DNA from 4 places in the Mesorhizobium sp. M4B.F.Ca.ET.143.01.1.1 genome. Region 2 is predicted to be linked to each of the others. Evidence: predicted binding sites of a transcription regulator. Region 2 holds the regulator's gene; each other region holds the start of a gene.
The links. Region 2 encodes LexA, which represses DNA repair genes until DNA is damaged. Its sites were predicted from a motif close to TGTTCNNNNTGTGTTCNG; they were not measured.
Positions count from the first base shown of each region.

Region 1: a site for LexA is predicted at 1,627-1,644, ahead of EN786_RS15155 (helicase-related protein). Genes of this name have one in related genera too.
Region 3: a site for LexA is predicted at 1,947-1,964, ahead of EN786_RS09460 (UvrD-helicase domain-containing protein). Genes of this name have one in related genera too.
Region 4: a site for LexA is predicted at 1,785-1,802, ahead of ssb (single-stranded DNA-binding protein). Genes of this name have one in related genera too.

Region 1 is NZ_SRSR01000005.1:313,868-317,294, forward strand. Features, by position in the region: gene EN786_RS15145 (acetyl-CoA C-acetyltransferase) at 1-201, shown strand, start outside; gene phbB (acetoacetyl-CoA reductase) at 325-1,050, shown strand; gene EN786_RS15155 (helicase-related protein) at 1,811-3,427, shown strand, end outside.
Region 2 is NZ_SRSR01000018.1:43,671-47,097, reverse strand. Features, by position in the region: gene moaC (cyclic pyranopterin monophosphate synthase MoaC) at 1-416, shown strand, start outside; gene glp (gephyrin-like molybdotransferase Glp) at 416-1,621, shown strand; gene lexA (transcriptional repressor LexA) at 1,738-2,472, shown strand; gene EN786_RS30190 (ComEC/Rec2 family competence protein) at 2,466-3,427, opposite strand, start outside.
Region 3 is NZ_SRSR01000003.1:444,386-447,812, forward strand. Features, by position in the region: gene EN786_RS09460 (UvrD-helicase domain-containing protein) at 1-1,906, opposite strand, end outside; gene EN786_RS09465 (FAD-dependent oxidoreductase) at 2,028-3,314, opposite strand.
Region 4 is NZ_SRSR01000004.1:186,627-190,053, forward strand. Features, by position in the region: gene EN786_RS11565 (MarC family protein) at 1-239, shown strand, start outside; gene EN786_RS11570 (OsmC family protein) at 270-695, opposite strand; gene EN786_RS11575 (DUF2306 domain-containing protein) at 725-1,123, opposite strand; gene ssb (single-stranded DNA-binding protein) at 1,160-1,684, opposite strand; gene EN786_RS11585 (cupin domain-containing protein) at 1,894-2,283, shown strand; gene EN786_RS11590 (metalloregulator ArsR/SmtB family transcription factor) at 2,327-2,641, shown strand; gene EN786_RS11595 (SRPBCC domain-containing protein) at 2,638-3,102, shown strand; gene EN786_RS11600 (ATP-dependent Clp protease proteolytic subunit) at 3,119-3,427, shown strand, end outside.

The DNA of each region.
Region 1 (3,427 bases), on a different contig from region 2:
AACAAGGGCATGGGCTGGGATCCGTCGATCGTCAACGTCAATGGCGGCGCCATCGCCATCGGTCACCCGATCGGCGCCTCCGGCGCCCGCGTCTTCAACACGCTGGTCTTCGAGATGCGCCGCCGCGGCGCCAAGAAGGGTCTTGCCACGCTCTGCATCGGCGGCGGCATGGGCGTTGCCATGTGCGTCGAAGCGCTCTGAGCTCAGCGAATAGCGAAAAGGGAGTAGCGAATAGAGAAGAAAAGCGTCGCGCGGCGGGACGACTAATCCCTATTCGCCTTTCGCTGCTCTCTATTCGCTCAGACGATTTAAAGGGAGGACCACATGAGCAAGGTAGCAATCGTCACGGGCGGATCGCGCGGCATCGGCGCGGCGATATCGATCGCTTTGAAGAAGGCCGGCTATTCGGTTGCGGCGAACTATGCCGGCAATGACGAGGCGGCCGCGAAGTTCAAGGCCGAGACCGGCATCCCGGTCTACAAATGGTCGGTCGCCGACTATGACGCCTGCGCTGCCGGCATCAAGCAGGTCGAGGCCGATCTCGGCCCGGTCTCGGTGCTCGTCAACAATGCCGGCATCACCCGCGACGCCATGTTCCACAAGCTCACGCGCGAGCAGTGGAAAGAGGTCATCGACACCAATCTGTCCGGCGTCTTCAACATGACGCATCCGCTGTGGGGCGGCATGCGCGACCGCAAGTTCGGCCGCGTCATCACCATCTCCTCGATCAACGGCCAGAAGGGCCAGGCCGGCCAGGTCAACTATTCCGCCGCCAAGGCCGGCGATATCGGCTTCTCGAAGGCGCTGGCCCAGGAGGGCGCGCGCGCCGGCATCACCGTCAACGTCATCTGCCCCGGCTACATCGCCACCGAGATGGTCAAGGCGATCGACGAGAAGGTGCTCAACGAGCGCATCATCCCGCAGATCCCGGTCGGCCGGCTCGGCGAGCCCGAAGAGGTCGCGCGCTGCGTCGTCTTCCTCGCCTCCGACGAAGCCGGCTTCATCACCGGTTCGACCATCAGCGCCAATGGCGGCCAGTATTTCGCCTGAGGTCCGCCAATTCGCTTGAAGACGCGACGCGCTTCGGGTCCGAAATTCCGAGACAGCGATCTGAAAAACGGGCCGGGAGACCGGCCCGTTTTTTGTTGCCGTTGCAACCCCCGCGGCGTCTCTCGCGCGACGCCCTGCCCCGATCCGGCACGCAAAGGTTAACGGCCGTCACGGAGCCTGTGCAAAAGCTGTTCGCAACCCTGTGGATTCTCGGTGGAAAACTTTGCCGCGACACAACATGTTGGGGTGAACAAACCGGGAAAACACCGTCATCGCTGATTCGTCGCCGATTCGTTCCGGCTTTGGCCGGAACGTTAACGCCGAGGACCGGAAATCCGCCTCGAAAGGTTAACGCGCGTTAGGAAAAGTCAAGAATTTCATAATCTTGGGCAAGGGCGGACGATCAGGGTCCGTCGCCAATCGGCAAAGGTTAACGGCGCCGCGCGACCCGCGTTCGCCTTGCATGAATCGGGCCAATCAAGAGATTCAGCATGTGGTGAGACTCGCCGTCAAAAAACCCACATGTAGCCGTGAACAAACCCTGAATCTCGGCGAGTCAGTGATTCGTCGCCGATTCGTTCCAGACTCGTTCCAACCATTAACCGAGACCGCATTTCGGACCCTCATACGGAGCCAGGGAGACTGACGGCGGAACATTCCGCTTTCGCTTCGCGCATGAAGTCCTTATGTGTCGCCTGTCACACGCGCCATCGCTGGCGTGCTCCCGACAACGAGCGGCAGAGAGTCTATTTCCGGGCCGATGAACGTCCAGCCGAAACATCCTCAGCCGTTGATCCTTTCCGGCCGTGACGTGACGGCTGTGCTTGGGCCGACCAACACCGGCAAGACCCACCTCGCCATCGAGCGCATGGTGGCGCATGAGAGCGGCGTCATCGGCCTGCCGCTCAGGCTCCTGGCACGCGAGGTCTATACGCGCGTCTGCGAGAAGGTCGGCGCCCACAAGGTCGCGCTGATCACCGGCGAGGAGAAGATCCAGCCGCCTGGCGCCAGATATTCGGTCTGCACGGTCGAAGCGATGCCGCGCGAGACCGATGCCGCCTTCGTCGCCATCGACGAGGTGCAGCTTGCCGGCGATCTCGAGCGCGGCCACATCTTCACCGACCGCATCCTGCATCTGCGTGGCCGCCAGGAGACGCTGCTGCTCGGCGCGGCCACCATGCACGGCATCCTGCAGCGCCTCCTCAAGGGCGTCTCGGTGGTGACGCGGCCCAGGCTGTCGCACCTTGCCTATGCCGGTTCGAAGAAGCTCACCCGCCTGCCCAGGCGCACGGCGATCGTCGCCTTCTCCGCCGACGAGGTCTATGCCATTGCCGAACTGATCCGCCGCCAGCAGGGCGGCGCGGCCGTCGTGCTCGGCGCGCTGTCGCCGCGCACCCGCAACGCCCAGGTGGCGCTGTTCCAGGCCGGCGATGTCGACTATCTCGTCGCCACCGACGCCATCGGCATGGGATTGAACCTCGACCTCGACCATGTCGCCTTCGCCCAGAACCGCAAGTTCGACGGCTACCAGTACCGCAACCTGACCGCCGCCGAGCTCGGCCAGATCGCGGGCCGCGCCGGCCGGCATTTGCGCGACGGTACGTTCGGCGTCACCGGACAGGTCGATCCGCTGGACGAGGAGCTGATCAAGAAGATCGAGAGCCATGATTTCGATCCGGTGAAGGTCATGCAATGGCGCACCGCCGATTTCGACTTCGCCAGCCTCGACGCGCTGAAGCGCTCGATCGAGACCAACGCCCCGGTCGAGGGCCTGACGCGCGCCCTGCCGGCGGTGGACGCGCAGGCGCTGGAGCATCTGTCGCGCGACGAGGCTATCCGCGCGCTCGCCACCGACGCCAAGCGCGTCGCGCTGCTCTGGGAGGCCTGCGCCCTGCCCGACTACCGCAAGATCGCGCCGGCCCAGCATGCAGACTTGATCGCCTCGATCTACATGGACCTCGCCCGGCATGGCCATGTCGACGAGAACTACATGGCCGAGCAGGTGCGCCGCGCCGACACGACCGACGGCGACATCGACACGCTGTCGCATCGCATTGCCCAGATCCGCACATGGACTTTCGTCGCCAACCGCCCTGGCTGGCTGGCCGATCAGGCACACTGGCAGGAAAAGACGCGCGAAATCGAAGACAGATTGTCGGATGCGCTGCATGAGCGGTTGACGAAACGCTTCGTAGACCGCAGGACTTCCGTCCTCATGCGGCGCCTTAGAGAAAATACCATGCCTGAAGCCGAAATCAGCCCAACCGGAACCGTCCTCGTCGAAGGCCATCATGTCGGCGAGTTGCAGGGGTTCCGCTTCACCGCCGACCAGAGCGCCGGCGGCGAGGATGCCAAGGCCGTGCGCACGGCCGCCCAG
Region 2 (3,427 bases):
TGCGCACCGCGATCGCCGAGGGCTTTGTCTCGATGCGCGCCGAAACGCTTGAGATGATCCTTGCCGGCGACGCCAAGAAGGGCGATGTGCTGGGCACCGCGCGCATCGCCGGCATCATGGCGGCCAAGCGCGCGCATGAGCTGATCCCGCTCTGCCATCCGCTGCTCCTGACCAAGGTTTCCGTCGATATCGAACCGGACAAGTCGCTGCCCGGTCTCAAGGTCACCGCGCTTGCCCGTGTCACCGGCAAGACCGGCGTCGAGATGGAAGCGTTGACGGCGGCCTCTGTCGCCTGCCTCACCATCTACGACATGGCCAAGGCCGCCGACCGCGCCATGGTGATCTCCGGCATCAGGCTGGTCGAAAAGACCGGCGGCAAGTCCGGCGACTACAAGTCGGCCGGGGCGGGCGCCTGATGGCGCTGGTTCCTGTCGCCGAGGCGCTCGAGCGCCTTCTGGATGGAGCGGCGCCGCGGGCCAGCGAAAGCGTCGCACTGATCGACGCCGCCGGTCGGGTTCTGGCCGAGCCTGTGGTGGCGCTGCGCACGCAGCCGCCCTTCAACGCCTCAGCCATGGACGGCTATGCGACGCGCGCCGCCGACGTGGCATCCGTTCCGGCGCGGCTTTCGGTGATCGGCATCGCGCCGGCCGGTCGCGGCTTCGAAGGCAGCGTCGGCACGGCGCAAGCCGTGCGCATCTTCACCGGCGCGCCGCTGCCGCGAGGCGCCGACACCATCGTCATCCAGGAGAATGTGCAGGACCTTGGCGGCGGCACGATCGAAGTGACCGAGCCGACCGCTGAAGGGCGCAACATCCGCCGGGCCGGGCTCGACTTCGTAGAAGGCGATGTGCTGCTGGAAAAGGGCCGGCTGCTCGATCCGGCGGCATTGTCGCTGGCGGCATCCGCCAACCACCCGCGCCTCACTGTGGTGAAGCGGCCGCTGGTCGCCATCATCGCCACCGGCGACGAACTGCTGTCACCCGGCAGCGAACTCGGTCCCGACCAGATCATCTCGTCCAACGCCTATGGCGTCGCCGCCGCTGCGCAATCGGTCGGCGCCCGCGCGCTCGATCTCGGCATTGCCGCCGACCGCAAGGAAGCGATCGCCGCGCTGGTCAGGCAGGCCGTCGAGCAGCAGGCCGATGTCATCGTGACGCTTGGCGGCGCCTCGGTCGGCGACCACGATCTCATTCACGACGTGCTGACCGGCGAAGGCATGACGCTCGATTTCTGGAAGATCGCCATGCGCCCAGGCAAGCCGCTGATGTTCGGCCGGCTGGGACCCGCGCGCTGCATCGGCCTGCCCGGCAATCCGGTCGCGAGCCTGGTCTGTTCGCAGCTGTTCCTGAAGCCGTTGCTGGCGCGGCTCGGTGGCCGCGAGTTCCGGCAGGATATGCGCGAGGCGCGGCTGGCCGCGCCGATGCAGGCAAACGATCTGAGGCAGGATTACGTGCGCGCCGTCGTCCGCGAAGAAGCCGGCTCACTGGTCGCGACGCCCTTCGGCATCCAGGACTCCTCGATGCTGCGCATGCTGGCCGACGCCAACGGCCTGATCGTGCGCGAGCCCTTCGCGCCTGCGGCCGCTGTGGGCGATGCCTGCCGCGTGCTGATGCTACGCTGAACAAAACGTCAACGCATTCATTAAACTTTAAACGGTTGCGGAACACAACTGGAACAGATAGTGTTTGTTCTGGGTTTGTTTTTCTGATTCTGGTTTCAGAACCCGTGGGGGCCGCCATGCTGACGCGCAAACAACATGAACTCTTGATGTTCATCCATGAACGGCTGAAGGAAAGCGGCATTCCGCCCTCTTTCGACGAGATGAAGGAGGCGCTTGATCTGGCTTCGAAGTCGGGCATCCACCGGCTGATCACGGCGCTGGAGGAGCGCGGCTTCATTCGCCGGCTGCCCAACCGGGCGCGTGCGCTGGAAGTGCTGCGCCTGCCCGATTCGATCGCGCCTGGCCTCAATGCCGCGAAGAAGTTTTCGCCGAGCGTAATCCAGGGAAGCCTCGGACAGGGCAATCTCGGCCGGCAGATCAAACCGGCGTCGCCGTCGCGCACCCCCAGCAATGACGACGACGCTGTGTCGGCGGTGTCGATCCCGGTAATGGGCCGCATCGCCGCCGGCGTGCCGATCGACGCCATCCAGCACCAGACGCATTCGATCTCGGTGCCCCTGGACATGATCTCGGGCGGCGAGCATTATGCGCTGGAGGTGAAGGGCGACTCGATGATCGAGGCCGGCATCTTCGACGGCGACACGGTCATCATCCGCAACGCCGACACGGCGAGCCCCGGCGAGATCGTTGTGGCGCTGGTCGACGAGGAAGAGGCGACGCTGAAGCGCTTCCGCCGCAAGGGCGCATCGATCGCGCTCGAAGCCGCCAACCCTGCCTATGAGACCCGCATCTTCGGCCCTGACCGGGTCAAGGTGCAAGGCAAGCTGGTCGGCCTGATCCGGCGCTACTGAGCGGACGGCGCCAGTTTGACCACCGGTTTTTCGGGTCTCTGATAAGGCGGCAGTCCCCTCGCCTCGCGAGAGTATTTGCGCTGCTCGTGCCATGGCCGGTAGGGCTTTTCGACCGCGTAGCGGATTGTTGCTTGCGCGGTCGCCGATTGCGGATCGAAGAAGACGGCGGCGCTGCCGGAGCGGGCGAGCTGACGTTTGGTGACGACGAGCGCCAGCGAATTCCAGCAGGGACTGTAGGCCGTGGCGTCGTCGATGACGATCAGGTCGGCGAAGGCGCAGGCCGGCCGCGCCGTCTTGCGGTTTTCCGCGAGCGCCACGATTGCGCCTGACGGATGCCGGGCAAGGCATAGCCCGTCCCTGCAGTAAAATGGCGAGCCCGGCGGCAGGTCGAGCGGATCGATGTCGAAGCGTGCATCCCCTGTCTCGAAGGTCTCCGGCTCGACGATGGTCTCGGCCACCAGCGCGCGTTTCCAGTTGTCGGTGGTGAATTCGTTCGACCGCGCCCGGTTGACGGCGAGTTCGCCGCCGCCGATCGGCATCGCCACCAGATGCGCATCCTCCGAGATCAGCACATCGGGCGTGCGGGTATTTGAAACCGTCAGCAGGCCGGCCAGAGCGAAGGGGATCGCCGCAAGTCTCAGCCAGGTCGTGGCCATGGTCGCGATGACCAGCGCTATCGTCACGAAAAGCACCGACTGGATGGAGATCAGCCCGACGGCATCGACCGGCGAGCGTTCGGAGATCCACCCGGAGATCGCAATCATCGCCGTCAGGCCCTTGCCCATCAGATACAGGAATGGCCAGTCGAGACCGAACGGCATCGTCAGGGCGCTGGCGACCCCCAGGAACATGACCACCGAAACGATCGGCATGACGGCCAGGTTGGCGAGCAGGCTGAGCGGCGAAACGCGCTGGAAGTGCCAGATCGCGAAAAGCGCCGTAGCGCTGCCGGCGA
Region 3 (3,427 bases), on a different contig from region 2:
CGGCCTCCATGACCAGCGCGACATGCTCGAGGAAGGCGCGCAGCGATTCGTACTCCTCCATGGAGCGGATCAGCTCCTTGAGGTTTTCCAGCCGCCCGGGCGATTCGGCCGAGCGGTCGTTCTTCCACATGTCGGTGTAGCCGCTCTCCTCCAGGATGGTCTCGGCGAGCTCGGTGTGCGGCGTGGTCTCCAGCGCCTTTTGCCAGCGCTCGAAATTCGCCGCGACCTCGCGCAGGGCGGCGCGCGGCTTCGGCTTCATCTCGTCGCTTTCGGCGAGGTTGCCGGCGGCTTCCAGCATCGGGATGCGCAGCGCCCGCGCCGTGTCGTGGATCTGGCGGATCGTGGCTTCGCCGAGCCCACGCTTCGGCACATTGACGATGCGCTCGAAGGCGAGGTCGTCGCCGCCATTGGCGACGACCCGGAAGAAGGCAAGCGCGTCGCGGATTTCCATGCGCTCGTAGAAACGCGGGCCGCCGATGACGCGGTAACTCAGGCCGAGCGTGATGAAGCGTTCTTCGAAAGCGCGCATCTGGAAGGATGCGCGCACCAGGATCGCCATGTCGTTTAGATTGTGCTTCTGCCGCTGATAGGCCTCGATGGTCTCGCCGACGGCGCGCGCCTCTTCCTCCGAATCCCAGGCGGCATGGACATGCACCTTGTCATCCTCGGGATCGTTGCGGTCGGTGAACAGCGTCTTGCCGAAGCGGCCTTCGTTGAAGGCGATGAGATGCGAGGCCGCACCGAGGATATGCGCGGTCGAGCGATAGTTGCGTTCGAGCCTTATGATGGTGGCGCCGGGGAAATCCTTGTCGAAGCGAAGGATGTTGTCGACTTCGGCACCGCGCCAGCCATAGATCGATTGGTCGTCGTCGCCGACACAGCAGATGTTGACGGTGGCCGGGCGGGAATTCCCCTCCCCCTTGAGGGGAGGGTGGCCGGGCGAAGCCCGGTCGGGTGGGGTCCTCGCGGCAGTGCTCGACGCCCCTGTGCTCGATGACCGGGCGGTGCCTTCTGTGGCGACCCCCTCCGCCCGCTTCGCAGGCACCTCCCCCTCAAGGGGGGAGGATTGCGGCCGCTGCGCCAGCAGGCGCAGCCACATATACTGCGCGGTGTTGGTGTCCTGGTACTCGTCGACGAGGATGTATTTGAAGCGCCTGTGGTAGTCCTTCAGCACATCCGGGTAGGCGCGGAAGATGCGGATCGGATGGCAGAGCAGGTCGCCGAAATCGCAGGCGTTCAGGGTCTGCAGCCGCTCCTGATAGGCCTTGTAGAGCTCGCGCCCCTTGCCGTTGGCGAAGCTGCGGGCGTCGCCCTCGGGGATGTCGGCGGGGCCGAGGCCCTTGTTCTTCCAGCCGTCGATCATCTGCGCGAACTGCTTGGCCGGCCAGCGCTTGTCGTCCAGCCCCTCGGCCTGGATGAGCTGCTTGATCAGACGCACGACATCGTCGGTGTCGAGGATGGTGAAATCGGATTTCAGCCCGGCGAGCTCGGCGTGACGGCGCAGCAGCTTGACGCCGATCGAGTGGAAGGTGCCGAGCCACGGCATGCCCTCGACATTGCCTTCGCCGATCAGATGGCCGATGCGCTGCTTCATCTCGCGCGCCGCCTTGTTGGTGAAGGTGACGGCGAGGATCTGCGAGGAGAAGGCCTTGCCGGTGGCGAGGATGTGGGCGATGCGGGTGGTGAGCACGCGCGTCTTGCCGGTGCCGGCGCCGGCCAGCACCAGTACCGGGCCTTCGGTGGTCTCGACCGCCAGCCGCTGCTCGGGATTCAGGCCCTTCAGATAGTCGGGCGCGCTGTTCTGACCGCTGCGGGCGGCCATGGCGCGCGCGGCTATGCCGGACGGGGCCGCGGGCCGCGCATTCGGTTCGTCAAAGAAGGGCATGTCTTCCGCAAAGCCGGACATTGCCCCCGAATGTAGTGATTCGGCAGCGAAAGGCCAGAAGTGTCTACGTTTTGTTCTGGTTTGGCGACACGATTGCCGGGCGTGGTGGCTTTTCCAGCGCCCGGCAAGCGCCTCGAAGCGCTTATCCGGCGGCTGCCCGCATGCGCTCGCCTATCTTGTCGGCCACGTAGCCGGCATCGCGCGCCGCGCCGTGGATCATGGTGGAGGAGGTCGATTGCTGGAAATGCAGGCCGCAGACATACAGTCCCGGCTCGCCTTCGACGGCACCACGATACTGCTTCACCCGGCCGGTGCCGTCGAAAATCGGCAGCTTGATCCAGTCGAGCCCGGCCTGGAACCCGGTGCACCAGATAATGTTCGCAACGTCGAGAAGCTGGCCGTCGTCGAGCAGCGGCTTGCCGTCGCGGGCACCGGCGACGCGGGCGACCCGGCGGACGCCGGCGGCGTCCAGATCCTGCGGCTTGACCCGGATCAGCGGCAGGCCATGCGACAACTGCTCCGGCTTGGCCCTGCGGCCCATCGGCGTATCGACGGTGAGCAAACGGTGGAAAACGATGCGCAGGACGACCGGCAGGACCAAACGCATCGCGAAGTAGCCATTGTAGGCGACCGGGATGTGGCCTGGATGGCGGCCCGACAGCCACACTTGATGCGTTCGCGCGACATCCATGGCGATTTCCGCACCGGAATTGCTGGCGCCGACCAAAAGCACGCCACCTGCCTTGAGCTGTTCCGGATTCTTGTAGGCAACCGAATGCAATTGCCGGATCGACGGATCGAACGACGCCGCGAAATCCGGGATCTTCGGCTTCTGGTAGCTCGAGGCGGCGGCGACGACGTGCTTGGCGATGTAGCGGGTCCGGCCTGATGTGACGACGTAGCGCTCGCCGGAACGGGTCACCTCGTCGACCTTGACGCCAGTGCGCACCGGCAAGGCAAACCTCCGCGCATAGGCCTCGAGATAGTCGGCCATTTCGTCCTTGGTCGGGAACGAATAGCGGGCGGCGGGGAACGGCATGCCGACCAGACCGTCGAAGCGCGCCGGGGTAAACAGGCGCAGCGAATCCCAGCGCGAGCGCCAGATATCGCCGACGCGTTCGCGGCCCTCCAGGATGACGAACTTCACCCCCTTGCGGGCCAGGTGATAGCCGACGGAAAGACCGTTCTGGCCGGCGCCGATGACCACGACGTCGACATGTTCTTCCCTGAGCGCGGGCTGCGTTTCGTCGCCTGATGATGGATCGCTGCCGGTTGCCTGCAGCGCATCGGCCTCCAGATGCATGAAGGCCGCGCCCTGTTCCAGCAGGGCGCCGGCGCGTGCCCTGGTCTCGGCGATGCGGATATTGAGACGGCTGCGCAGGGTCATCGCCTGCATCGCGGCCGTTCCGGATATCGAAGTCGGGTTCATGATCGCTCCATTTGGTTCGTCACTGGCGGACCAAAAATAAGGGAACGGCGCCGCGGCGCTTCGGGGAGACACCTCACGAGTCAGAAAAATGCGATGGGGATTTTTCCCCATGC
Region 4 (3,427 bases), on a different contig from region 2:
TCTCGGCTACGGTGCTGCTGTCGGGACACTTCGACGGGTTCGCGGCGCAGGCGGCGCTGGTCGGCATCATCTTCGTCTGCCTCGCCATCACCTATCTGGTGTTCGTGCTGGCGGAGCGCATCGACCGCATCCTCGGCCAGACCGGCCGCTCCATCCTGACGCGGCTGCTCGGCGTCATCCTGGCGGCGCTGGCGGTGCAGTTTGTCGCCGACGGGGTCAAGGCGCTGATGGCTGCTTGAGCCGTACCCTACTGCCTACTGCCTATTGCCCTATTTCGCCGCCGTATCGACGACCTCGAAATCGTGGGTGACGGTGGCCGTCTTGGCCATCATGGCGGTGGCGGAGCAATATTTTTCGATCGAGAGGTCGATCGCCCGCTTGACCTTGTCATGCGAGAGCGCGCGGCCCTTGACGATGAAATGCATGTGGATGCGGGTGAAGACCCTGGGCTCCTTCTCGGCGCGGTCGGCGTCGAGCTCGACGACGCAATCCTCGATCGCCTCGCGGCCTTTTTCGAGAATGTGGACGACATCGTAGGCCGAGCAGCCGCCGGTGCCGATCAGCACCAGCTCCATCGGGCTCGGCCCCGGCGTTTTGCCCTCCGGGCCGGACGCGGTTCCGAGGACAACCTTGTGGCCGCTGCCGGACTCACCGACGAAGGTGCGTTCCTCGACCCATTTGACGCGTGCTTTCACGGCATTTTCCTTGCGAGGCCTTGGCTAGCCTATTGACCGAACATGACCGTATGCATGATCCGGCCAGGCAGCAGCGTGAAGATGCCGGCGCCGATCAAGGCGAAGACATAGAGCTTGATCATAGCGCCGCGATGCGCGGCGACGCGATGGGTGTGCGCATACCACACCGCCAGCGGCGCGGTGACCAGCACCAGGATCGACAGCAGATGGATCGGACTAAACGGGCCGATCAGGCGGATCTGCTGGATCCAGAAACTCGAGACGGCGATGACCAGCATCAGCGCCGCCCAGGCATAGCCCATCACGCGGTGGCTCGGCGTGCCTTTCGGCAGCGCCAGCTGCGCGCCGCCAATCGCCAGGGCGGCAAGGGCCGCGAATGCATGCCACGGAATGGGAGGGGGCGCGGATAGCAATGGTCCGAGCGACATCTCCCCTCCTCAATGCCGGTTACGTGGTCCTGGCGCTCAGAACGGGATCTCGTCGTCGAGTTCGCGCGACGCGCCGCCGCCGCCACCCCTGGAGCCGCCACCACCGCCGCCGCGGCTGAAGCTGTCGTTCGGGCCGGACTGGCCGAAATCCGAGCCGCGGCTGCTGTTGCCGCCACCGGCATAGCTGCCGACCTGACCGCCGCCCTCGCCGCGCGCGTCGAGCATCTGCAACTCACCGCGGAATTTCTGCAGCACGACCTCGGTCGTGTAGCGGTCATTGCCGGTCTGGTCCTGCCATTTGCGCGTCTGCAACTGGCCCTCGACATAGACCTTCATGCCCTTCTTCAGATACTGCTCGGCCACCTTGGCGATCTGGTCGTTGAAGATGACGACGTTGTGCCACTCGGTCTTTTCCTTGCGCTCGCCGGAATTCTTGTCGCGCCAGCTTTCCGAGGTGGCGATGCGGATGTTGACGACCGGCTCACCCGAGTTCAGGCGGCGGATTTCCGGGTCCGCCCCGAGATTGCCGACCAGAATGACCTTGTTGATGCTACCCGCCATCGTACTTCTCCGCGCTCATCCGAAACAAATTTTTGACGCTGCACCTTACAGCTTGCGGGCAATCGCCGCCCGTCGTGACTGGCTTTTCCCACAAGGTTTTTGTTCTCTTTTCGTTCTAGGATGTGGGCGACGCGCTGTCAATGGTTGTCAGCAGCATGTAGTGTTCCGGCCCGGAATTTCCACGTGATCGGGAATGGATGGAGTGCCAGGTGAATTCGATCGCACATGGGGACCAGCCGCGCGAACAGTGGCGCGCCGGTGTCGAGACACGCATGCACGTCTCGGCCAGAAATGGCGCCGCGCAGCTTTGCATCTTTGAGCAGTGGGTCGAACCCACGGTCGGCGCCCCGACGCATTGGCATTCGGTCGAGGAAGTGCTCACCGTCATCGCCGGCACGGCCGAGATGTGGATCGACGACGAGCACAGCGTGCTCACCGCAGGACAGTCTCTCATCATCCCTGCGCACAGGAAGCACGGCTTCCGCAATGTCGGCAACGAACCGCTTCACATCCATGCGGTGCTCGCTTCGCCGATCTTCGAAGCGACGTTCGACGGGCCGGCCGGACTGGTGAGACGCTGGCTTGCTGACGGTTCGTAAACAGCGCTTGCCAAATCAATAAGTATCGACTTATGCTTCAGCCATGATCGAGGCAGAGATTTTCCGCGCGCTGGCCGACCCGACGCGCCGCGCCGTCTACGAGCGGCTCGCCGCCAGCGAGATGACCGTGTCGGAGCTGCGCACCGGCATGACGGTATCGCAACCGGCGGTTTCCCAGCACCTGGCGGTGCTGCGCGGCGCCGGCCTGGTGGTCGAACGGCGCGCCGGCCGCAACGCCTATTACCGCGCCGACCCGCAAGGTCTCGAGCCGCTGCTCGGCTGGATCGAACGCTACCGCGCGTTCTGGCCGGAACGCATCGAGAAACTGAAGACAGTTCTGAAGGGAATGGACCAATGACGGAACGTCCTCCTGCCGAAGCGCCGCTCGACTTCGAATGCGAGCTTGCCGATCCGCCAGAGAAGGTCTGGCGCGCGCTGACCGAACCGGAACTGCTGGCGGCCTGGATGATGCCGAACGACATCACGCCTGAAGTGGGCAGCCGTTTCGCCTTTGCCGGACCCGAGGCGCCGATCGAATGCGAAGTCCTTGAAGCCGAGCCTGGACGACTGCTGCGCTATTCGTGGCGCGAGCGGCCCGGTGCCGACGATGCAGACAAGCTTCCAGCATTGGACAGCATCGTCACCTTCACGCTTGCCCGCACGGTTTCCGGCGGCACGCATCTGCGCATCGTCCATGACGGCTTCGCCCGCACACCCGCCGTCGTCATGGCTGGCGCCGGCTGCCGGCTCGCTTTCAACGCGCAAGGCGCAGGACGCGCGATCGCGGCGAATGCGCCGCTGTTGCGGCGCGCGGCCTGAGCAAGGGAGAAACGAGATGAGCGGGCTTGCCAATCTGGTGCCGATGGTGATCGAGCAGTCGAGCCGCGGCGAACGCGCCTTCGACATCTTCTCGCGGCTGCTGCGCGAGCGCATCATCTTCATCAACGGAGAGATCAACGACGGCATGTCGGCGCTGGTCTGCGCGCAGCTCCTGTCGCTGGAGTCCGACAATCCCGACAAGGAGATATCGCTCTACATCAACTCGCCTGGCGGGGTGGTGACCAGCGGCTTCGCCATCTACGACACGATGCGCTACATCTCCTGCCCCGTGTCGACCGTGTGCATGGGCTTTGCCGCCTCGATG